DNA from 3 places in the Streptomyces sp. AgN23 genome. Region 1 is predicted to be linked to each of the others. Evidence: riboswitches for the same ligand, from Rfam matches in the RefSeq annotation. Region 1 holds a riboswitch; each other region holds the start of a gene.

The links. Region 1 has a riboswitch for thiamine pyrophosphate ahead of AS97_RS32105 (thiamine ABC transporter substrate-binding protein). Riboswitches for the same ligand answer to the same signal wherever they lie in the genome.
Region 2: another riboswitch for thiamine pyrophosphate. It lies ahead of thiC (phosphomethylpyrimidine synthase ThiC); the one in region 1 lies ahead of AS97_RS32105 (thiamine ABC transporter substrate-binding protein).
Region 3: another riboswitch for thiamine pyrophosphate. It lies ahead of thiO (glycine oxidase ThiO); the one in region 1 lies ahead of AS97_RS32105 (thiamine ABC transporter substrate-binding protein).

Annotation. Positions count from the first base shown of each region.
Region 1 covers NZ_CP007153.1:7,350,653-7,357,648, forward strand. Annotated here, with positions in the region: gene pyrH (UMP kinase) at 1-396, shown strand, start outside; gene frr (ribosome recycling factor) at 501-1,058, shown strand; gene AS97_RS32095 (phosphatidate cytidylyltransferase) at 1,058-2,239, shown strand; gene rlmN (23S rRNA (adenine(2503)-C(2))-methyltransferase RlmN) at 2,312-3,418, shown strand; TPP riboswitch at 3,492-3,596, shown strand; gene AS97_RS32105 (thiamine ABC transporter substrate-binding protein) at 3,592-4,665, shown strand; gene AS97_RS32110 (iron ABC transporter permease) at 4,758-6,371, shown strand; gene AS97_RS32115 (ABC transporter ATP-binding protein) at 6,372-6,996, shown strand, end outside.
Region 2 covers NZ_CP007153.1:5,436,637-5,443,632, reverse strand. Annotated here, with positions in the region: gene AS97_RS23375 (DUF5326 family protein) at 1-160, shown strand, start outside; gene AS97_RS23370 (SsgA family sporulation/cell division regulator) at 575-1,012, shown strand; gene AS97_RS23365 (YibE/F family protein) at 1,190-2,617, opposite strand; TPP riboswitch at 2,689-2,805, shown strand; gene thiC (phosphomethylpyrimidine synthase ThiC) at 2,798-4,561, shown strand; gene AS97_RS23355 (serine hydrolase domain-containing protein) at 4,722-5,900, opposite strand; gene AS97_RS23350 (hypothetical protein) at 6,005-6,853, opposite strand.
Region 3 covers NZ_CP007153.1:3,298,258-3,305,253, forward strand. Annotated here, with positions in the region: gene AS97_RS14445 (hypothetical protein) at 1-556, opposite strand, end outside; gene metF (methylenetetrahydrofolate reductase [NAD(P)H]) at 603-1,520, opposite strand; gene thiE (thiamine phosphate synthase) at 1,694-2,344, opposite strand; gene AS97_RS14460 (Rv2175c family DNA-binding protein) at 2,577-2,942, opposite strand; gene AS97_RS14465 (FAD-dependent oxidoreductase) at 3,046-4,227, opposite strand; TPP riboswitch at 4,580-4,693, shown strand; gene thiO (glycine oxidase ThiO) at 4,751-5,938, shown strand; gene thiS (sulfur carrier protein ThiS) at 5,935-6,135, shown strand; gene AS97_RS14480 (thiazole synthase) at 6,143-6,996, shown strand, end outside.

The DNA of each region.
Region 1 (6,996 bases):
TACATTCCGCTGCGTGCGGTGCGCCACCTGGAGAAGGGGCGCGTGGTCATCTTCGGCGCGGGTATGGGCATGCCGTACTTCTCCACGGACACCACCGCGGCCCAGCGGGCGCTGGAGATCGACGCGCAGGCCCTGCTCATGGGGAAGAACGGCGTCGACGGAGTCTATGACTCCGACCCCGCCCGCAACCCCGACGCGGTGAAGTTCGACGCCCTGGAGTACGGCGAGGTGATCACCAGGGACCTCAAGGTCGCCGACGCCACCGCGATCACCCTCTGCCGGGACAACAAGCTGCCCATCCTCGTCTTCGAGCTCCTGGCCGAAGGAAATATCGCCCGCGCGGTGAAGGGTGAGAAGATCGGCACGCTGGTGAGCGACCAGGGCTCCCGGGCCTGACGGCTCGAACGGGGGATGGACAACGGCCTGCCGGTCGGACACCGTGCAGGAGAAGACGCACGCAGGGGCGAGGCTCTGCTTACTGATAACACCAGGAGCAAGTGGTGATCGAAGAGACCCTCCTCGAGGCCGAGGAGAAGATGGAGAAAGCCGTTGTGGTCGCCAAGGAGGACTTCGCCGCGATCCGCACCGGGCGTGCGCACCCGGCGATGTTCAACAAGATCGTGGCGGACTACTACGGTGCGCTGACGCCGATCAATCAGCTGGCGTCGTTCTCGGTGCCGGAGCCGCGCATGGCCGTGGTCACGCCGTTCGACAAGACCGCGCTCCGCAACATCGAGCAGGCGATCCGGGACTCGGATCTGGGCGTCAATCCGAGCAATGACGGCAACATCATCCGGGTGGTGTTCCCCGAGCTCACCGAGCAGCGCCGTAAGGAGTTCATCAAGGTCGCCAAGGCCAAGGGCGAGGACGCGAAGATCTCGATCCGCAGCGTCCGGCGCAAGGCCAAGGAGTCCATCGACAAGCTGATCAAGGACGGCGAGGTCGGCGAGGACGAGGGGCGCCGCGCCGAGAAGGAGCTCGACGACACCACGGCGAAGTATGTCGCGCAGGTGGATGAGCTGCTCAAGCACAAGGAAGCCGAGTTGCTCGAGGTCTGATGAACGACTCTTCCTGGGGGGCCCCACCAAGCGCCGGATTCCGGGGACCGGGCGGTCAGGGCACCTCCCCCGGCTACGGCTGGGTGGCGGCGCCTTCTTCGGCGGGTCCCGCGCACGAGGTGGGTGAAGCGGCGCAGACTCGCCCCATGCCCACCGTGCCCCACGCAGGCGGCGGCGACTCCGGCGAGGCCGCCGACCGTGACCGGGGGGCCGCTCGGCTGAGCGGCCCCCTCTTCCGCGACGAGCGGGAGCCGCAGCCCGGACCCCGGCAGCCCGCCGGACGCCAGCCGACGCCCCCCGACCCCGCGCCCGACCCCGCCTCCGCAGACGGCGGCGTGCGTGGCACCGGTGCCGGGCAGGGGAAGAAGAGCGCGGGCCGTAATCTGCGCGCCGCGATAGGGGTGGGCATCGGCCTCGGCGTGATCATCGTGGCCTCGCTCTTCATCTACAAGCCCGTGTTCGTCGGCGTGGTAGCGGTCGCGGTGGTGGTGGGGCTCTGGGAGCTGACCTCGCGGCTGGCCGAGCGCAAGGACATCCGGGTCCCCCTGGTGCCGCTCGCGGTCGGCGGAGTCGCCATGATCGTCGCGGGCTATGTGCGCGGTGCCCAGGGCGCGGTGGTGGCGGTGGCGCTCACGGCGCTCGCGGTGCTGGTCTGGCGGATGACCGAACCGCCCGACAACTACCTCAGGGATGTCACCGCGGGCGTCTTCGCCGCCTTCTACGTGCCGTTCCTGGCCACCTTCGTGGCGCTCATGCTGGACACCGAGGACGGCCCGTGGCGGGTCCTCACCTTCCTGCTGCTGACCGTGGTCAGCGACACGGGGGCGTACGCGGTGGGCTGGCGCTTCGGCAAGCATCCGCTGGCACCGCGGATCAGCCCCGGCAAGACCCGCGAGGGGCTGCTGGGCGCGGTGACCTTCGCGATGGTCGCGGGCGCGCTGTGCATGCAGTACCTCATCGACGACGGCGTCTGGTGGCAGGGCCTGCTGCTCGGCTTCGCCGTCGCGGTCAGCGCGACCCTCGGTGACCTGGGCGAGTCCATGATCAAGCGGGACCTCGGCATCAAGGACATGGGCAAGCTGCTGCCCGGCCATGGCGGGATCATGGACCGGCTCGACTCGCTGCTGCCCACCGCGCCGGTGGTGTGGCTGCTGCTGGTGATCTTCGTGGGCGGCGGCTGACGACGCCGGCCCACGGGCCCCGCGCCACACATGGCGCGGGGCCCTTCGTACGTCTGCGACACTGGGTGAACCATGCCTAAGCCCGGAGAACTGACCTTCGTCGCGCCGCGTGGGGCCAAGAAGCCCCCGCGGCATCTTGCCGACCTCACACCCGCCGAGCGCCGGGAGGCCGTCGCCGCCCTCGGGGAGAAGCCCTTCCGGGCCAGTCAGGTGTCGCGTCACTACTTCGCGCGCTATGTCGACGACCCCGCACAGTGGAGCGACATACCGGCGGCCGCGCGCGAGAAGCTGGCCGCCGGGCTGCTGCCGGAGCTGATGAACGTGGTGCGCCACATCAGCTGTGACGACGACACCACGCGCAAGACCCTGTGGCGGCTCTTCGACGGCACGCTCGTGGAGTCCGTGCTGATGCGCTACCCGGACCGGGTGACCATGTGCATCAGCTCACAGGCGGGTTGCGGGATGAACTGCCCGTTCTGCGCCACCGGCCAGGCGGGGCTGGACCGCAATCTGTCCACCGCCGAGATCGTGCATCAGATCGTCGACGGTATGCGGGCCCTCCGCGACGGCGAGATCCCCGGCGGCCCGGCCCGGCTGTCCAACATCGTCTTCATGGGGATGGGCGAGCCGCTGGCCAACTACAACCGTGTCGTCGGCGCCATCCGCCGGCTCACCGACCCCGAGCCCGACGGCCTCGGCCTCTCGCAGCGCGGCATCACCGTCTCCACCGTCGGCCTCGTTCCGGCGATGCTGCGCTTCGCCGACGAGGGGTTCAAGTGCCGGCTCGCGGTGTCGCTGCACGCCCCCGACGACGAGCTGCGCGACACCCTCGTGCCGGTGAACACCCGCTGGAAGGTGCGCGAAGTCCTGGACGCCGCGTGGGAGTACGCGGAGAAGTCCGGTCGCCGGGTCTCCATCGAGTACGCGCTGATCAAGGACATCAACGACCAGGCGTGGCGCGCCGATCTGCTCGGTCGGCTGCTCAAGGGCCGCCGGGTGCATGTGAACCTCATTCCGCTGAACCCGACGCCCGGCTCCAAGTGGACGGCGTCCCGGCCCGAGGACGAGAAGGCGTTCGTGGCGGCCCTGGAAGCCCACGGGGTGCCGGTGACCGTCCGGGACACCCGTGGCCAGGAGATCGACGGGGCCTGCGGGCAGCTGGCGGCTTCGGAGCGCTGAGGACCGGCTGATACGGTGCCTGGACATCGCCGCATCAGGCGATCGTCGTAAAACTGAACATCCGTACAAATGAACATTCCGACAGGGGAGCGCTCAGAGCGCTGAGAGTGCGGCACAGCCGCAGACCCTCGGACCTGATCCGGGTCATACCGGCGTAGGGAGTCAGCATCACCATGAACAGCCAGCTTCGGCTTGCCATCTCAGCCGCCCTCCTCGGCTCACTGGCCCTGGGCGCGCTCGTCGGTTGCGGCGAGGATTCCCAGAGCGGCACGGGCTCCAAGACGGTCACCCTGGTCACGCATGACTCGTTCGCGGCATCCAAGGCGGTCCTCAAGGAGTTCACCAAGGAGACCGGCTACAAGGTGCGGGTGCAGGCCGGGGGCGACGCCGGAGCCGCCGTCAACCAGGCGATCCTGTCCAAGGGCCATGCCCAGGGCGATGTGTTCTTCGGCGTCGACAACACCCTGCTCTCCCGGGCGCTCGACAACGACCTGTTCACCCCCTACACGGCCAAGGGCCTCGACAAGGTCCCGGCGGCCCTTCAGCTCGACCGGGCCGAGCACCGTGTCACCCCCGTCGACTTCGGCGACATATGTGTCAACTACGACCGTAAGTACTTCGCCGACAAGAAGCTGGCGCCGCCCCGGACGCTGGAGGATCTGACCAAGCCCGCCTACAAGAACCTCCTCGTCACCGAGAACGCGGCCACCTCGTCCCCCGGTCTCGGCTTCCTCCTCGCCACGGCCGCCAAGTACGGCGACGACGGCTGGAAGGGCTACTGGAAGAAGCTGCGGGCCAACGGTGTCGAGGTCGTCGACGGCTGGGAGCAGGCGTATTACGACCGGTTCTCCGGCTCGGCCGGCGGCGGCAAGGGCGACCGGCCGCTCGTCGTCTCCTACGCATCGAGCCCGCCCGCCGAGGTGGCCGACGCCAAGACCAAGCCCGCCAAGGCGCCCACCGGGGTGGCGACGGGCACCTGTTTCCGGCAGGTGGAGTTCGCCGGGCTGCTGAACGGCGCGGGCAACACCAAGGGCGGCAAGGCGCTGCTGGACTTCCTGCTGAGCAAGCGGTTCCAGGAGGACGTCCCGCTGAACATGTACGTCAACCCGGCGCGCGAGGACGCCAAGTTGCCGGAGCTGTTCACCCGATACGGGACCAGGATCGCCGACTCGGCCACCCTGGCGCCGCAGAAGATCGCCAAGAACCGTGAGCCGTGGGTCAAGACATGGTCCTCGCTGGTCCTGTAGAGCCCCGCGAGAACCGTAAGGCGGCCGACGGCCACCGTAAGGCCGACAGGGCAGTCGGCGGCCGTCGCGCGCTCGCCCTCCGGCTCGCTCTGATGGCGGTGCCGCTCGCCTTTTTCGCGGTTTTCTTCGCCTATCCCGTGGCCTCCATCGTCGCCCGGGGGCTGCGCGTCGGCGGGCAGTGGCGGTTCGGCCGGATCGCCGAGGTGGTGACCGATCCGGCGACGCTGGACGTCCTGTGGTTCACCTGCTGGCAGGCGGTCGCGTCGACCGCCCTCACGCTCGCGGTCGCGCTGCCCGGCGCCTATGTCTTCGCCCGCTTCGACTTCCCCGGCAAGGGGCTGCTGCGGGCCGTGGTGACCGTGCCGTTCGTCCTGCCGACCGTCGTCGCCGGATCCGCCTTCCTGGCCCTGCTCGGCCGGGGCGGGCTGCTGGACGAGCTGTGGGGGATGCGGCTCGACACCTCCGTCTGGGCGATCCTCCTGGCCCATGTCTTCTTCAACTACGCGGTCGTCGTCAGGACCGTCGGCGGGCTGTGGGCCCAGCTCGACCCGCGGCAGGAGGAGGCCGCGCGGGTGCTCGGCGCGAGCCGGCTGTCGGCCTGGCGCCGGGTGACGCTGCCCGCGCTGGCGCCCGCCGTGGCCGCCGCCGCGCTGATGGTGTTCCTGTTCACCTTCACCTCCTTCGGCGTGATCCAGATCCTCGGCGGCCCCCGCTACGCCACCCTTGAGGTGGCGATCTACCGGGAGACCGCGCAGTTGCTCGACCTGCCCACGGCCGCGGTGCTCACCCTCGTCCAGTTCGCCGCGGTCGCTGCGGTGTTGGCCCTGCACGCGTGGACCGTAAGGCGCCGGGAGAGCGCCCTGCGGCTCGTCGACCCCGGCCGCACGGCGCGCCGGCCGAGCGGCCCGGCCCAGTGGGCGCTGCTGTGGGGCGTGCTGGCGGTGGTCGTGCTGCTGATCGTGACACCGCTCGCGGTGCTGGTGGAACGCTCGCTGAACGGACCGGACGGCTACGGCTTCACCTACTACGAGGCGCTCAAGTCGGCCGCCGACAGCGGAGGCACCTTCTTCGTGGCGCCCATGGAGGCCGTCGGGAACTCCCTGCGGTACGCGGCGGTCGCCACCGTCTTCGCCCTCGCCGTGGGCGGCCTCGCCGCCGCCGCGCTCACCCGTAAGGCGGGCAGGCTGGTACGGGGCTTCGACGCGCTGCTGATGCTGCCGCTGGGCACCTCGGCCGTCACCGTGGGATTCGGGTTTCTGATCGCCCTCGACGAGCCCCCGCTGGACCTCCGGGCCTCCTGGGTCCTGGTGCCGCTCGCCCAGGCCCTGGTGGGCGTGCCCTTCGTCGTACGGACCATGCTCCCCGTGCTGCGGGCGGTGGACCACCGGCTCCGGGAGGCGGCAGCCGTGCTCGGAGCGTCCCCGTGGCGGGTCTGGCGGGAAGTGGACCTGCCGTTGGTGGGACGGGCCGTGGCGGTCGCGGCGGGCTTCGCGTTCGCCGTGTCCCTGGGCGAGTTCGGGGCGACCGTCTTCATCGCGCGCCCCGACCAGCCGACCCTCCCGGTGGCCATCGCCCGGTTCCTGGGCCGGGCCGGACAGCTCTCCTACGGGCAGGCGATGGCCCTGAGCACGATCCTGATGCTGGTCTGCGCCGGATCGCTGCTGGCGCTCGAGCGCATCCGCACCGACCGTTCCGGAGAGTTCTGAATGACGCTGCTGCGACTGGACGAGGTGACCGTGAGGTTCGGCCGGCGCGACGCGCTGGACGCCGTGGATCTGGAGGTCGCCGAGCACGAGACGGTCTGTGTGCTGGGCCCGAGCGGAAGCGGCAAGTCCACCATGCTGCGCGTGGTGGCCGGGCTGCAGCGCGCCGACGCCGGCCGGGTGTCGCTCGCCGGACAGGACCAGAGCGGGGTGCCCACGCATCGGCGCGGGGTGGGGCTGATGTTCCAGGACCACCAGCTGTTCCCGCAGCGGGACGTGGGCGGCAACGTCGCCTTCGGGCTGCGGATGCGCAAGGTGGGGCGTGCGGAGGCGGATCGCCGGGTCGCCGAACTGCTGGAACTGGTGGGGCTGCCGGGCGCCCAGCGCCGCCCCGTCGACTCGCTCTCCGGCGGCGAGCAGCAACGGGTGGCGCTCGCCCGCGCGCTGGCCCCACGGCCCAAGCTGCTGATGCTGGACGAGCCGCTGGGCCAGCTCGACCGGGGGCTGCGGGAGCGGCTGGTGGTGGAGCTCCGCGAGCTCTTCGCACGGCTGGGGACCACCGTCCTCGCGGTCACCCACGACCAAGGCGAGGCGTTCGCGCTCGCGGACCGGGTGGTGGTGATGGACA
Region 2 (6,996 bases), 1.9 Mb from region 1:
GTGGGTGACCTGGATCGCGATACCGGTGCTCATCCTCGCCGTGTTCGGCGGTCTGATCATGAGCGTGATCGGGTTCCTGGTGAGCTTTGTCTTCAAGGCGCTGCTGCTGGTGGCGCTGATCGCCGGGCTGATCTACGTCGTACGGAAGTTCACCGCCTGACCCGCCGCGCGGCGCTCGCCGCGCCCCCCAGGGCCTGACGCATCCCCGCGGGCCCTGCGGGCCCCCACCGCGCGCGGATAGGCCGCGCGAGGGATACCGCCGGGGCGGGAGCGCGGCCCGGCGCCACCCCTGCCGTTAAAGTGCGAGACCTCGGCGTTCTTCCTCTCGGCGTCTGCCTCGCAACAACACCCCGGGGGTGCCTGTTGACGACAGCGATCTTCGATACGGCCGGTGCGCCGGCCCCGATCTCCCGCCCACCGGGCCCACGTCGTCCGGCCCCGCGGGCCTCCCCATGGCAACACTGGCCATTTTCGTTCCCTCACACGAGGCAAACCGACTCCGCACAGCAATCGAGTCGCTACGCTCCAGAGTCGGCCATGCGCAAACAACCCGGGGCGGCGAACGATGCGTGACATGCGTGACACAGTTCAGGCGGAAGTGACGATGACCTTCCTGGTCTCGCAGGATCTCTCCTTCCGGATCCCGGTCGAGCTGTCCTACGACAGCAGCGACCCCTATGCCGTCGAGATCACCTTCCATCTGCCCGGCGACGCGCCGGTGAGCTGGGCCTTCGCGCGGGAGCTGCTGTTGGACGGGCTGAGCAGACCCACCGGTGAGGGGGATGTGCGTATCGCTCCGGCCTCCCCCGAGGGGCTCTCGGACGTCTTCATCAGACTCCAAGTCGGCTGTGAACGGGCCCTGTTCCGGGCCGGGGCCGCCCCTCTGGTGGCCTTCCTCGATAGGACGGACCGGGTGGTGCCTTTCGGCCAGGAGCCGGCGGCCTGCGATCCGGTCGGCGATCTCGACGCCGAACTCCACCGCATCCTGGCCGAGGACCGGTACGCGGGCTGAGGGGCGGATACGCGGCGGCGGGCCGACGGCCGGTGTGCCGCGGCCGAACCGTCCGCCATCACCGAACCGTCCGGGCCACCGAACAGCCCGGACGGCGCGCCCGGGGGCTGAGGCCCTCGTCGCTCAGCGGCTCGTCGTGCCTCCGCCCGGCGGCTCGTCGTGCCGTCGCCCGGCCGCTCAGCGCGTCTTGGCCCGGCGCCGCCGCCCGCGTCCGCCCCGGCCGGTCCGGGCCGCCTGGGCGCCGCCCGTGTCGGCCCCCCGCTCCGCGCCGCCATCCGCCGCCGGGGCGCGGTCCGCGGAGACCACGAGCACGGCCAGCGCCGTGGTCACCGGCACCGAGGCGACGAGCCCGATGCTGCCCACCAGCGTCCGTACGATCTCCTCCGCGACGATCTCGCTCGTGGCGACCGTGCCCACACCGGTGTCCGCGATGGAGAACAGCAGCAGCAGCGGAAGCGACGCGCCCGCGTACGCCAGCACCAGCGTGTTCACGACGGAGGCGATGTGGTCCCGCCCGATCCGCATCGCCGCCCCGTAAAGCCTGCGCCGGGACACGGCCGGGTCCGCGGCCCTCAGCTCCCACACCGCCGAGGTCTGGGTGACCGTCACATCGTCCAGCACGCCCAGCGAGCCGATGATCACGCCCGCCAGCAGCAGCCCGCGTATCTCGATGTTCGGATAGAGGCCGTGCACAAGACCGGTCTGGTCGTCCGTATTGCCGGTCAGGCTCGCCCAGGCGATGAACAGCGAGCCCAGCACTCCGATCAGCAGCAGTGACACCAGCGTGCCGAGCACGGCGACCGATGTACGGGCCGTCAGCCCATGGCACATATAGAGCGCGAGAAGCATGATCGCGCTGCCCCCGACGACCGCGACCACCAGCGGATTGGAACCCTGGAGTATCGCCGGGAGGATGAACAGCGTCAGCACCCCGAAGCTGATCGCCAGCGCCACCAGCGCGAACACCCCGCGCAGCCGCCCCACCACCACGACGGCGAGCGCGAACAGCCCCGCCAGCAGCGCCATCGGCATCGACCGGTCGACGTCGGACACGGAGTACTGCAGGTCCTTGGGCGCCTTGGGGGCGTACGCCAGCTTCAGCTCCTGCCCGGCGCTGAACTGACGCGAGGCGTTGGGCTGGATGATTTCGGGGAAGGTACGACCTTTGTCCTTGCCCGAGGTGACCTCGATGGTGGCCTTCTCGCAGACGCTCTTCTTCCCGCCCTGCCCGGGGGCGCCGTTCTGGACGGTGCTGTCCTGGCCGGGCTCGGTGGGCGCCTGCGGCTGGGCGTTGACGTCCGCACAGTTCACCTCCTCGACCTTCACCACCCGTCCGGCGACGGTCTGCTGGTCGAAGCCGAGACCGCTGCGGCCGCTCGCCTTGTGGTCGGGCGTGCCGCCCGGCCAGAGCACGATCAGACCTGCGACGACGGCGACCGCGAAGGGGATGAGCACCGCCGCGATGATCTTGCGGAGGCGGGCGGAGACGGGTGCGGCGGGGCCATGACCGTGCGAGTGGCCGTGGGAATGGCCGTGGCCGTGGTCGTGCGCCTGATCGGAGGGGTGGGGCTGCTCGGGCGGGTGGTCCTGCTGGATGGCGGTCACGGTCGCATCATCGCAAGAGGAGTGGGCCCCCTGTTCAGCACTGTGGATAAACCGTTAGCGTGGGCACGAACCTTTGCAATCGCGGGAGCTCGGAGCACCGGGCTGAGAGGGCGCTGACGCTGTAGCTGCGCCGACCGCTGAACCTGTTACCGGGTAATGCCGGCGTAGGGAGTGGGTCTCATGACTCAGCAGGATGCATCATCGCGCGCCGAGAACGCCGAATTCGGCTGGCATAAGGGATATATCGCGGGCTCGCGCCCGGACCTTCACGTCCCGGTCCGCCGAGTGCACCTCACCAATGGCCAGGACGTGACGCTGTACGACACATCCGGCCCGTACACCGACCCCACCATCGAGACGGATGTCCGCCGCGGCCTGGCGCCGCTGCGGCAGAACTGGATCGTCGCCCGCGGCGACACGGAGGAGTACGAGGGTCGCCCCGTCCGCCCCGAGGACGACGGGATCAAGCACACCTCGCCCCGCGGGGGGCTGCGCAACCTCGACGCGGTCTTCCCCGGCCGCCCACGCCAGCCGCGGCGCGGTCGCGCGGGCGTCCCCGTGACCCAACTCGCCTATGCGCGGCGGGGCGAGATCACGGCGGAGATGGAGTACGTCGCGATCCGCGAGAACGTCTCCCCCGAGGTGGTCCGGGAGGAGATCGCGGCAGGCCGCGCCGTCCTCCCGGCCAATGTCAACCACCCGGAGATCGAGCCGATGATCATCGGCAAGCGGTTCCTGGTGAAGGTCAACGCCAATATCGGCAACTCGGCCGTCACCTCCTCCATCGAGGAGGAGGTCGAGAAGATGACCTGGGCGACCCGCTGGGGTGCCGACACGGTCATGGACCTCTCGACCGGCCGCAACATTCACACCACCCGCGAATGGGTGCTGCGCAACTCCCCGGTCCCCATCGGCACGGTGCCGCTCTATCAGGCGCTGGAGAAGGTCGACGGCAGGGCCGAGGAGCTGACCTGGGAGATCTACAAGGACACGGTCATCGAACAGGCCGAGCAGGGCGTCGACTACATGACCGTCCACGCCGGCGTCCGCCTGCCGTACGTCCCCCTGACCGCCCGCCGCAAGACCGGCATCGTCTCCCGCGGCGGCTCCATCATGGCGGCGTGGTGCCTCGCCCACCACCAGGAGTCCTTCCTCTACACCCACTTCGAGGAGCTGTGCGAGATCCTCGCGGCGTACGACGTCACCTACTCGCTGGGCGACGGACTGCGCCCCGGGTCGATCGCCGACGCCAATGACGAGGCGCAGTTCGCGGAGTTGCGCACGCTCGGCGAGCTCAACCGGATCGCCAAGGAGCACGGCGTCCAGACCATGATCGAGGGCCCGGGCCATGTCCCGATGCACAAGATCAAGGAGAATGTCGACCTCCAGCAGGAGATCTGCGAAGAGGCCCCCTTCTACACCCTGGGCCCCCTCACCACCGATATCGCCCCCGCCTATGACCACATCACCTCGGGCATCGGTGCCGCGATGATCGCCTGGTGGGGTACGGCGATGCTCTGCTACGTCACCCCCAAGGAGCATCTGGGCCTGCCGGACCGCGATGACGTCAAGACCGGCGTGATCACCTACAAGATCGCCGCCCACGCGGCCGACCTGGCCAAGGGCCATCCGGACGCCCAGGCATGGGATGACGCGCTCTCCGACGCGCGCTTCGAATTCCGCTGGGAGGACCAGTTCAATCTGGCCCTCGACCCGGACACGGCCCGCTCCTTCCACGACGAGACCCTCCCTGCGGAACCGGCCAAGACGGCACACTTCTGCTCGATGTGCGGGCCCAGGTTCTGCTCGATGAAGATCTCCCAAGACATCCGCCGCGAACACGGCGGCGCGATGGACGCGGCGGAGGCGGAGGCCGGTATGGCCCAGAAGTCAAAGGAGTTCGCCGAGGCGGGCAACCGCGTCTATCTGCCGATCGCGGACTGAGGCGGACTGGGGATAGGGGCCGTACGGCGCCGCTGTACAGCTGACGGGGGCGCTTTCCTCTTCTTCCCGTTGGCCCGTTTCACGTGAAACATCCCTTCGAGCGTTGGTCCGTGCTCCGTGCCGCCCTTTGAGGCGGTCGGAGCGCGGGCCACTCGGTGGTTCACGCGGTGAGTACGGCGACGACTCGGTTGGTCATCTCCTCCTGGGTGGTCAGTGGCGTCGGGGCGTAGGAGAGGACGAAGCGGAGCGTCTGGTCGCGAGTGGCGAACATGCGGGTGCGGTAGCCGTATCCCTCGCCGGTCTTTCCCCAGAACGTCACGCCGTTGACCGTGGCCTTCTGCAGGCCGAGGCTGTAGCGGGCCGGGGTGCCGTCCAGCATGCGTACGGAATCCGGGGGCAGGGTGAAGAGCTTGTCCAGCGCGTGGGGTGGCAGCAAGGCGCCGGAGAACAGGGCTCGCTGAAAGCGGGACAGGTCGTCGAGGGTGGAGACCAGCTCGCCCTCGCCCCAGGCGCTGGACTGGTTGTACACGGTGATATCGCGCAGCGAGCCGTCGGTCATCCGCAGATAGCCGTGCACATGCGGACCGTGGAGGCGCGGGTCCTGGCCCGGTAGCAGGGTCCGGGCCAGGCCCAGCGGGCGGAGGACGCGGGACTCGATCGCCTGGCCGTAGGGGCGGCCGGTCAGCCTTTCGATGATCAGGGCGAGCAGGACGTAGTTGATGCCCCGGTACTCCTGGGTGGCCCCCGGATCGAACTTGAGCGGGTCGTGGGTCACCGTCTCGACCCACTCCCGCGGTGTCCATCGGTCCCACCGATGCCGCACGACGCCCTCCGGGGTGCTGTCGTCCGGCAGCCCTCGATGGTCGGGCAGTCCGCTGGTGTGGTTGAGCAGCTGGGCCACGGTGATGCGGCGGGAGAATGCCGAGGGCAGCAGATCCGGGAGGTATCGCCCGATGGGTGCGTTGAGCTCCACCCGGCGCTCGGCCCACAGTTGAAGGATCACGGTGGCCACGAATGCCTTCGTGATGCTGCCCGCACGGAAGCGGTCGTCCGGGCGTACGGCCCGCCCGCTCACGAGGTCCGCCGCCCCGGCCGTGCCGTACCAGTGATCGCCTCGGCGGTCGACGCGCAGTTGCGCGGAGGTGGCGGGCGGATGCGAGAGATCGCTGATGGCGGCCCGCAGGGCGGGTTCGTCGGATGCGGTGGTCGATGCGGTGGTCGGCGCGGTGGTCGATCCGGTGGTCCCTGTCGCCGCGCGGGCCTCGGTGCTCCCGGCCACGGCCAGTAGCGCTCCGGCCGCGCAACCACCCATGAAGGTGCGTCGAGTCAAGGAAGTCATGGTCAGCCATCCTGGCGAGGCGGCCGCGACCCGCCATCCGGGATGACCCCACGTGCACCCCCACGCCCACCCGGACCGCACCCCGGGGCGGCCCCCGACGCGGGCTAGTCCGGCTGGTGCTCCGGGCCGCCGTAGTCGGGGCTGGTGAAGTCCGGGCTGCTGTAGCGGGGGCGGGCCTTGGGACCCTCGCCGTCGGTGCTGAAACCGGGGCGGCTGTAGCCGAGGTGCGGGGTGCGGCTGACCGTTTCGGGGTTGGTCGGGACGTAGGCGGAGGGGGACGGGGCCGAGGGGTTGGCGAGGGCCTCGCGGAGGAACGGCAGGATGCCGCGCTCCAGCAGGGCCTGACGCCAGACCTCTCGGGCGCGGTCCACCTCCTCCAACTGCTCGCTGCGCGCCTCGCCCCGGATCGCGCTGGAGCCGTTGCGCAGCGCGGTCAGGAGCAGTCCGACGGCGGCGATGAGGATGCCCGCGGCGGTCAGCGCCGCGAAGAACCAGCCCGCGGTGACCATCGGCTGGGCGATGGAGGGGGCCGGGTCGAGGACGTTGAGGACGTAGCCGACGATGAGGAAGATGATCGCGGCGGTTCCGGCGAGCACCGGCGCCAGCACCGCGAGCATGGCGACGAGCCCGGCCCCCGCGGCGTCCTGCATCGCGCCGGCGAGCCCCACCGTGCCCTCCGGGTGTTCGCGCTCGCCCACGTCCCCGGCGAGCGGGAAGAGCGGCGCGGGCTCGCGCAGTTTGGCGCGAGTTTCGCGGTAGTCCTGATATTCGGCGGCCGCGCATGCCGCTATCGCGGCCGAGGCGCCGAGCGCCATCGTGCGCAACTGCTCGGCAGTCAGCCGCTGCCCGACACCGGTGAGGTCCGGGCGATGGTGTGCGGTGCGCAGTGCCTCGTCGAGAACTCGCTCGAACTCCGGGCGGTCCTCGGTCAGCAGGTGCGGAGCGCTTTTCATGGTGCATCCCCCGATGCTCCGTAGGGCCGTGACGCCGGCTTGCGCCGGGCAGTCGGGCGGAAACGGAGGAGAGCCTGCGACGGATAAGCCGATGGTAGAGCCGATCCGGCGCGGGGTGACAGCAAGTTTCGGGAATTGCTCCC
Region 3 (6,996 bases), 4.1 Mb from region 1:
CGTAGTTCTGGCCCTGCCCCTGGCTGTGGTCCTGCTGCGCGCCATAGCCCCCGTACGTCTCGTACGCGCTGTAGCCACCGGCCGCATCGGCACTGTACGCGCCCGCGGCCGGAGTGAAGGCCGACGGCTCCTCGTAGACGCCGTACTCACCGGTGTCATCGGGCAGCGGCTGCGGCTGGTACGCGGGCGGCTCCGGCTGCGCCGCCGGGACCGCCTCCAGGTCGGACACCTCGAGGATCGGCTCCTTGTCCGCGTCGTCCGGCCGGGGACTGCGCACCTCGCGGCCGAGCAGCCCGGGCAGCCCGCCGCTCAGCGCCCACCCCGCGGCGAAGCCGCGCCGGAAGGAGAGCGTCACATACGTCTGGCCTATGGCGAAGGCGATCGCCCCCGCCCCGATCACCGGAACCGACGGGATCAGCACGCCGACGACCACGCCCAGAAATCCGACGAAGGCCAGCAGCCGCCAGCGCAGCCGCGCCTTGTACTGCAGGAGGACCTCCCCCAGCAGCCACAGCGCGACGACGCCGAAAGCGATGTAGAGGACCGTCCAGCCCATGCCCGCCCCTCTCAATGCGGCCGCCCGTCGGCTGCCGTCATCAGGATCAGGACCGCTGATGCAGTCCCAGATTCTCGTAGATTTCCAGCGTCGCCGGGGAGTGGTTCAGGGTGATGAAGTGCAGCCCGGGGATCTCCTCGGCCATCAACCGCGCGCACACCTCTGTGGCGTAGTCGATTCCGATCGAGCGTACAGCCGCCGGGTCGTCTTTCACCGCCAGAATCCGTTCAGCCAGTTCGGGCGGGAACGCGGCATTGCTGAGCTGCGCGAAACGCTCGATCTGCTTGACGTTCGTGACGGGCATGATCTCAGGGATGATCGGTGTCGTACAGCCCGCCGCGGCGACCCGGTCGCGCAGCCGCAGATAGTCCTCGGGGTAGAAGAACATCTGCGTGATGGCGAAGTCGGCGCCCGCGCGGCACTTGTCGATGAAGTGACGGATGTCGGTGTCCCAGTCCGCCGAGCGGGGGTGCATCTCGGGGAACGCGGCCACGCCGACGCAGAAGTCGCCGGACTCCTTGATCAGCCGGACCAGCTCGACGGCGTAGTTGAGGCCGTCCGGGTGCCGGACCCACTCCCCCGTGGGGTCGCCCGGCGGATCGCCGCGCAGGGCCAGCATGTTCCGGATCCCGGCATCGGCGTACTGCCCGATGACGTTGCGCAGGTCGGCCCGGGAGTGGTTGACGGCGGTCAGATGGGCGACGGGGGTGAGCGTGGTGTCCGTCGCGATGCGCTCGGTGACGCGCACGGTGCCCTCACGGGAGGAACCGCCGGCTCCGTAGGTCACGGAGACGAAGGTGGGCGAGACGGCTTCCAGCCTGCGGATGGCGTTCCACAGCGTCTGCTCGCCCTTCGCCGTCTTGGGGGCGAAGAATTCGAAGGAATACGACTGCTCGCCCGATGCGAGCAGATCGCGCACGGTACGGGCGCGATCGGTCCTGGTGGAAGCGGTGCCTAGGGCCATACGAGCAGGCTATCCACCCGGCTCGGCTACGCCCACCCGACCCCGGAGATTTGGGGGTTTTGCCAGCTTTCTGTCCGCAGTGCGGACAGCTCGGCGCCCCCTCGACCGGCGGACGGGCCGGGTCGGATGAAAACCGGGTGAAAGCCAGGTGAAGAGCCGGGGCCGGGCTCCGGTCAGGCCGCGCGCACCCGCTTGGCCAGTTCCGCCGTCGCCGCCGCCGGGTCGTCGGCGGCCGTGATGGCCCGGACCACGACGATGCGGCGGGCGCCCGCTTCCAGGACCTGATCCAGGTTGGAGGCGTCGATTCCGCCGATGGCGAACCACGGCCGCTCGGTGCCGAGCGCCGCGGCGTGACGCACCAGGGGCAGCCCGGGGGCGTGGCGGCCCGGCTTGGTGGGGGTGGGCCAGCAGGGGCCGGTGCAGAAGTAGTCCACACCGGGCTGGACGGCCGCCGCGTCCACCTCGGCCTCCGCATGGGTGGAGCGCCCGATCAGCACGTCCGCGCCGAGGATCGCGCGCGCCGCGGGCACCGGCAGATCGCCCTGGCCCAGATGGAGCACATCCGCGCCGATGGCATGTGCGACATCGGCGCGGTCGTTGACGGCGAGCAGCTTTCCGTGGCGGCGGCAGGCGTCCGCGAAGACCTGGAGGTGCTCCAGCTCCTCGGCCGCCTCCATCCCCTTCTCCCGGAGCTGGACGATGTCCACCCCTGCCGCCAGGACGGCGTCCAGGAACTCCGGCAGGTCGCCCTGGCGCTTCCGTGTGTCGGTGCACAGATAGAGGCGGGCCTCGGCCAGCTGCTCATGAGCGGTGGCGGTGGACATGGTTCGGTACCCCCGGAGGGTCGGCGGCGTACGGGCCGTGCGCGAAGCCCGGCCCGTACGCCGGGTACGACAACGTGCGACTAGGTGCGGCTAGGTGCGATGACATGCGACTACGTGCCACTGCGCGCGACACGGACGGCGTAAGCGCGAGAGCGGCCGCCCTGTACACACCCCGTACGAGCTGAGTACGAGCCCCGTACGGAAGGCAGCGGAAGGCTGGGCGGGAGCGGCGTCAGACGGCGAGCGCCTGCGCGCGCCGCTTCACTTCCGTACCGCGATTCTCGCCCAGGGCCCGTGCCGGGGTGCCGGGCAGGCTCGGGTCGGGGGTGAAGAGCCACTCCAGCATCTCTTCGTCACTGAAGCCGTCGTCCTTCAACAGCGTCAAGGTCCCCACGAGGCCCTTGACGACCTTTCCGTCGACGATGAACTCCTCGGGCACCTGAAGCACCCTGTTCTCGCCACGGCGCACCGCGATCAGCTGGCCCTCCTTGACCAGCTGCCGGACGCGCGTCACCTCGACACCGAGTCGCTCGGCGACGTCGGGGAGGGTGAGCCAGGCGGGGACGAGAGCATCGATCTTTGCGTCAATCTCGGTCACGGAACAAGCCTGCCATCTGGGACTGACAGTGGGTAGCCGGGCGCCCGCCGCGCGGGCCGCTTCGGCCCGCCCCGGACACCCCGTCCGCTGACCGGCCGGCCGGTCAGCGGACGGCCGACTTCAGCGGCACCGACGGGTCCTCGGCCCGCGTCCGGTCCAGCCGGGCGCCGCGCTCGATCAGCTTGCGCCCCTGGGCCAGATCGCGCGGACGGCCGACGGCCAGCAGGGCGACCAGGGCGCCCTCGCGCAGCCAGCACACCGACCACGCGGCACCGGCCGGATCGCCGCGCCAGACCAGTTCGTCGGCCCCCGAATGGTGCCCGGCGTACTGCACGAAGCGCCCGAACTGCTCGGACCAGAAGTAGGGCACCGGGTCGTAGACCGCGCCGGGGAAGTGGGCGGCCGTCCGGCTCCCGACCACGTTGGCGGCCACGGTGCGCGGCCCCTGCAGCGCGTTGTCCCAGTGGTGCACCAGCAGCCGCGTGCCGTAGCGGGCGGACGGGAAGGAGGCGCAGTCGCCGACCGCGTAGACGTCCGGCGCCGAGGCCCGCAGCCGGTCGTCGGCGGCGACGGAGCGGTCCTCGGCCAGCTCCACGCCCGAGCCCGCGAGCCAGTCCGTGGCCGGCCGGGCCCCGATCCCGACCACCACCGCGCCCGCCCGCAGCCGGGTGCCGTCGCCGAGCACCAGCCCGCTCTCGTCCACGGCGGCCACCCGGGCGCCGGTCACCAGCCGGGCGCCGTAGTCCTCGTACCAGGCCGCCATGGGGGCCGCGACCTCGGCCGGCAGGGCGCCCGCCAGCGGCCGGTCCGCGGCCTCGACGACGGTCACGGCGCAGCCCGCCTCGCGCGCCGCCGTGGCGAACTCCGCCCCGATCCAGCCCGCCCCCACGACCGCGATCTCGCGCTGCCGGGCGAGCACCGGGCGCAGCCGCACCGCGTCGTCCAGGGTGCGCAGCAGATGGACGCCGGGCACGCCCTCGCTGCCCGGCAGCGGGACCGGCTCGGCGCCGGTGGCGATCACCAGGACGTCGTACGGGAGCTGTCCGGTCGCGGTCTCGACGAGCCGCTCGTCCGTGCGGAGCCCGGTCACCTGGACGCCGAGCCGCAGCGCGATGCCGAGCCCGGCGAAGTCCACGTCGAGCGTCGATCCCTCGGCCTTGCCGAGCAGCACGGCCTTGGACAGCGGCGGCCGGTCGTAGGGCTGGTGGGTCTCCGCGCCCAGCAGGACGATCTCCCCCGTCCAGCCCTGTTCGCGCAGCGCGACGGCGGTCTGCACCCCCGCCATGCCCGCTCCGACGATCACCACCCGCTGTTCGCCGCCGCCGCTCGAGGACGGCTTCGTCGTCGTCTCATCGCTCACACGATCACTGTATTGCGGCTGGTGGGGCGGACCGCAGAGGGCGAAGGGAGATCTCGGGCACAGAGAGGAGGGGGCGGTGGATGGGAGTGCGGGTCGGTGGGCGCCTTCGGCGGGTGGTCCTCCCCCACCCCGCCCCTTCCCGAACCGAAGGGGCTCCGCCCCCTCGGCCCCCGCCGGGGCTCCGCCCCGGACCCCGCTCCTCACACGCCGGAGGGGCTGGATCGCGGCGGGTGGCTGGGCTTTCGGGGGGTTCGGGGCTCGTACTAGGGTGGCGGGACAGAGCACTCGCGGGAGCCCGGACGTACCGGGCTGAGAGGGAAGCTGAAACGGCCTCCGACCGTACGAACCTGATCCGGGTCATGCCGGCGAAGGGAGGGGCAGCGTGTCCACGCACGCACCAGGTCACGACGACCGACCACACACCTCAGGGCTTGACGGCCGACCATCCGTGGGCGGACCGCCCGACGGGCGCTACGACGCCCTCGTCATCGGGGGCGGCATCATCGGGCTGGTCACGGCCTGGCGGGCGGCCCAGCGGGGGCTGCGCACCGCCCTCGCCGACCCGGCGCCCGGCCGGGGAGCCGCCTGGGTCGCGGCCGGGATGCTGGCCGCCGTCACCGAGCTTCATTACGGCGAGCAGACCCTGCTCGGGCTCAACATGGCCTCCGCGCGCCGCTATCCGGACTTCGTGGCCGAGCTGGAGGAGGCGAGCGGCCAGGACGTGGGACACCGCGCGTGCGGCACGCTCGCCGTGGCGTTCGACGCCGACGACCGCGCCCAGCTGCGCGAGCTCCACACGTTCCAGCAGGGGCTCGGGCTGGAGTCCGAGTGGCTGACGGGGCGTGAATGCCGCCGCCTGGAACCGATGCTCGCACCGGGCGTACACGGCGGGCTGCGGGTCTCCGGCGACAACCAGGTCGACCCGCGGCGGCTGACCGCGGCGCTGCTCACCGCGTGCGAGCGGGCCGGGGTCGCCTTCCACCGCGCCCGCGCGGAGCGGCTGCTGCTGGACGGCGACCGCGCCACCGGGATCGAGCTGACCGGGAGCACGCGCCTGACCGCCGAGCGGACCGTACTGGCCGCCGGCAGCCTCAGCGGACGGCTCGCGGGCGTCCCCGACGACGTCCTGCCGCCCGTACGACCCGTCAAGGGGCAAGTGCTGCGGCTGTCGGTACCCGAGCGGTACGCGCCGTTCCTCTCCCGGACCGTACGGGCCGTGGTGCGCGGCGGGCCGGTCTACCTGGTGCCGCGCGAGAACGGCGAGCTGGTCATCGGCGCGACCAGCGAGGAGCTGGGCTGGGACACCACGGTCACCGCGGGCGGGGTGTACGAACTGCTGCGGGACGCCCATGAGGTGGTGCCCGGCATCACCGAACTGCCGCTGGTGGAGACGTGTGCCGGGCTGCGCCCCGGCTCCCCCGACAACGCCCCGATGCTCGGCCCGACCGCGCTGCCGGGGCTGCTGCTGGCCACCGGCCACCACCGCAACGGCGTCCTGCTCACCCCGATCACCGGCGATGTCATGGCCGAGGCGCTGACGAGCGGAGAACTCCCGCCGGAGGCCCGGCCGTTCACCCCGCGGCGCTTCGCGGCCCCCGCAGCCACCCCCTCCCCAGCACAGGAGCAGCACCCATGACCGTCTCCGTCAACGGCGAACCCCGCGAGGTCCCGGACGGGACCACCCTCGACCGGGTTGTCGCGACCCTCACCCAGGCGCCCTCGGGCGTCGCCGCCGCCGTCAACGAGACGGTCGTCCCACGCACCCAATGGCCCGCGACCCCGCTCGGCGACGGTGATCGCGTCGAGGTCCTCACCGCGGTCCAAGGAGGCTGATCCACCCATGGCTCCCACCACGACCACCACGACCACCACACCCGTCACCACCGCCACGACCACCCCGAACGCCCCGGGCCGGGCGCCCCTCGCCGCCCCCGACCCGCTCACCATCGCCGGGACCGACTTCGGCTCCCGTCTGATCATGGGCACCGGCGGCGCTCCCAGCCTGGACATCCTGGAGCGCTCGCTGCTGGCCTCCGGCACCGAGTTGACGACCGTCGCGATGCGGCGGCTCGACCCCACGGTGCAGGGCTCGGTGCTCTCCGTGCTCAACCGGCACAACATCCGCCCGCTCCCCAACACCGCCGGGTGTTTCACCGCCGGTGAGGCCGTGCTCACCGCCCGCCTCGCCCGGGAGGCCCTGGGCACGGACTGGGTCAAGCTGGAGGTGGTCGCCGACGAGCGCACCCTGCTCCCCGACCCGATCGAACTGCTGGACGCCGCGGAGACGCTGGTCGACGACGGGTTCACGGTCCTCCCGTACACCAATGACGACCCGATCCTGGCCCGGAAGCTGGAGGACGTCGGCTGCGCCGCGATCATGCCGCTCGGCTCCCCGATCGGCTCCGGTCTCGGCATCCGCAATCCGCACAACTTCCAGCTGATCACCGAGCGCGCCACCGTGCCGGTGATCCTGGACGCCGGCGCGGGGACGGCATCGGACGCCGCCCTGGCCATGGAGCTGGGGTGCGCGGCGGTGATGCTCGCCTCGGCCGTCACCCGGGCCCAGGAGCCGGAGCTGATGGCGCGGGCGATGCGGCACGCGGTGGAGGCGGGCCGGCTGGCCCACCGGGCGGGCCGGATCCCGCGCCGCCACTTCGCCGAGGCGTCGAGCCCGGCCGAGGGCCTGGCGGCTCT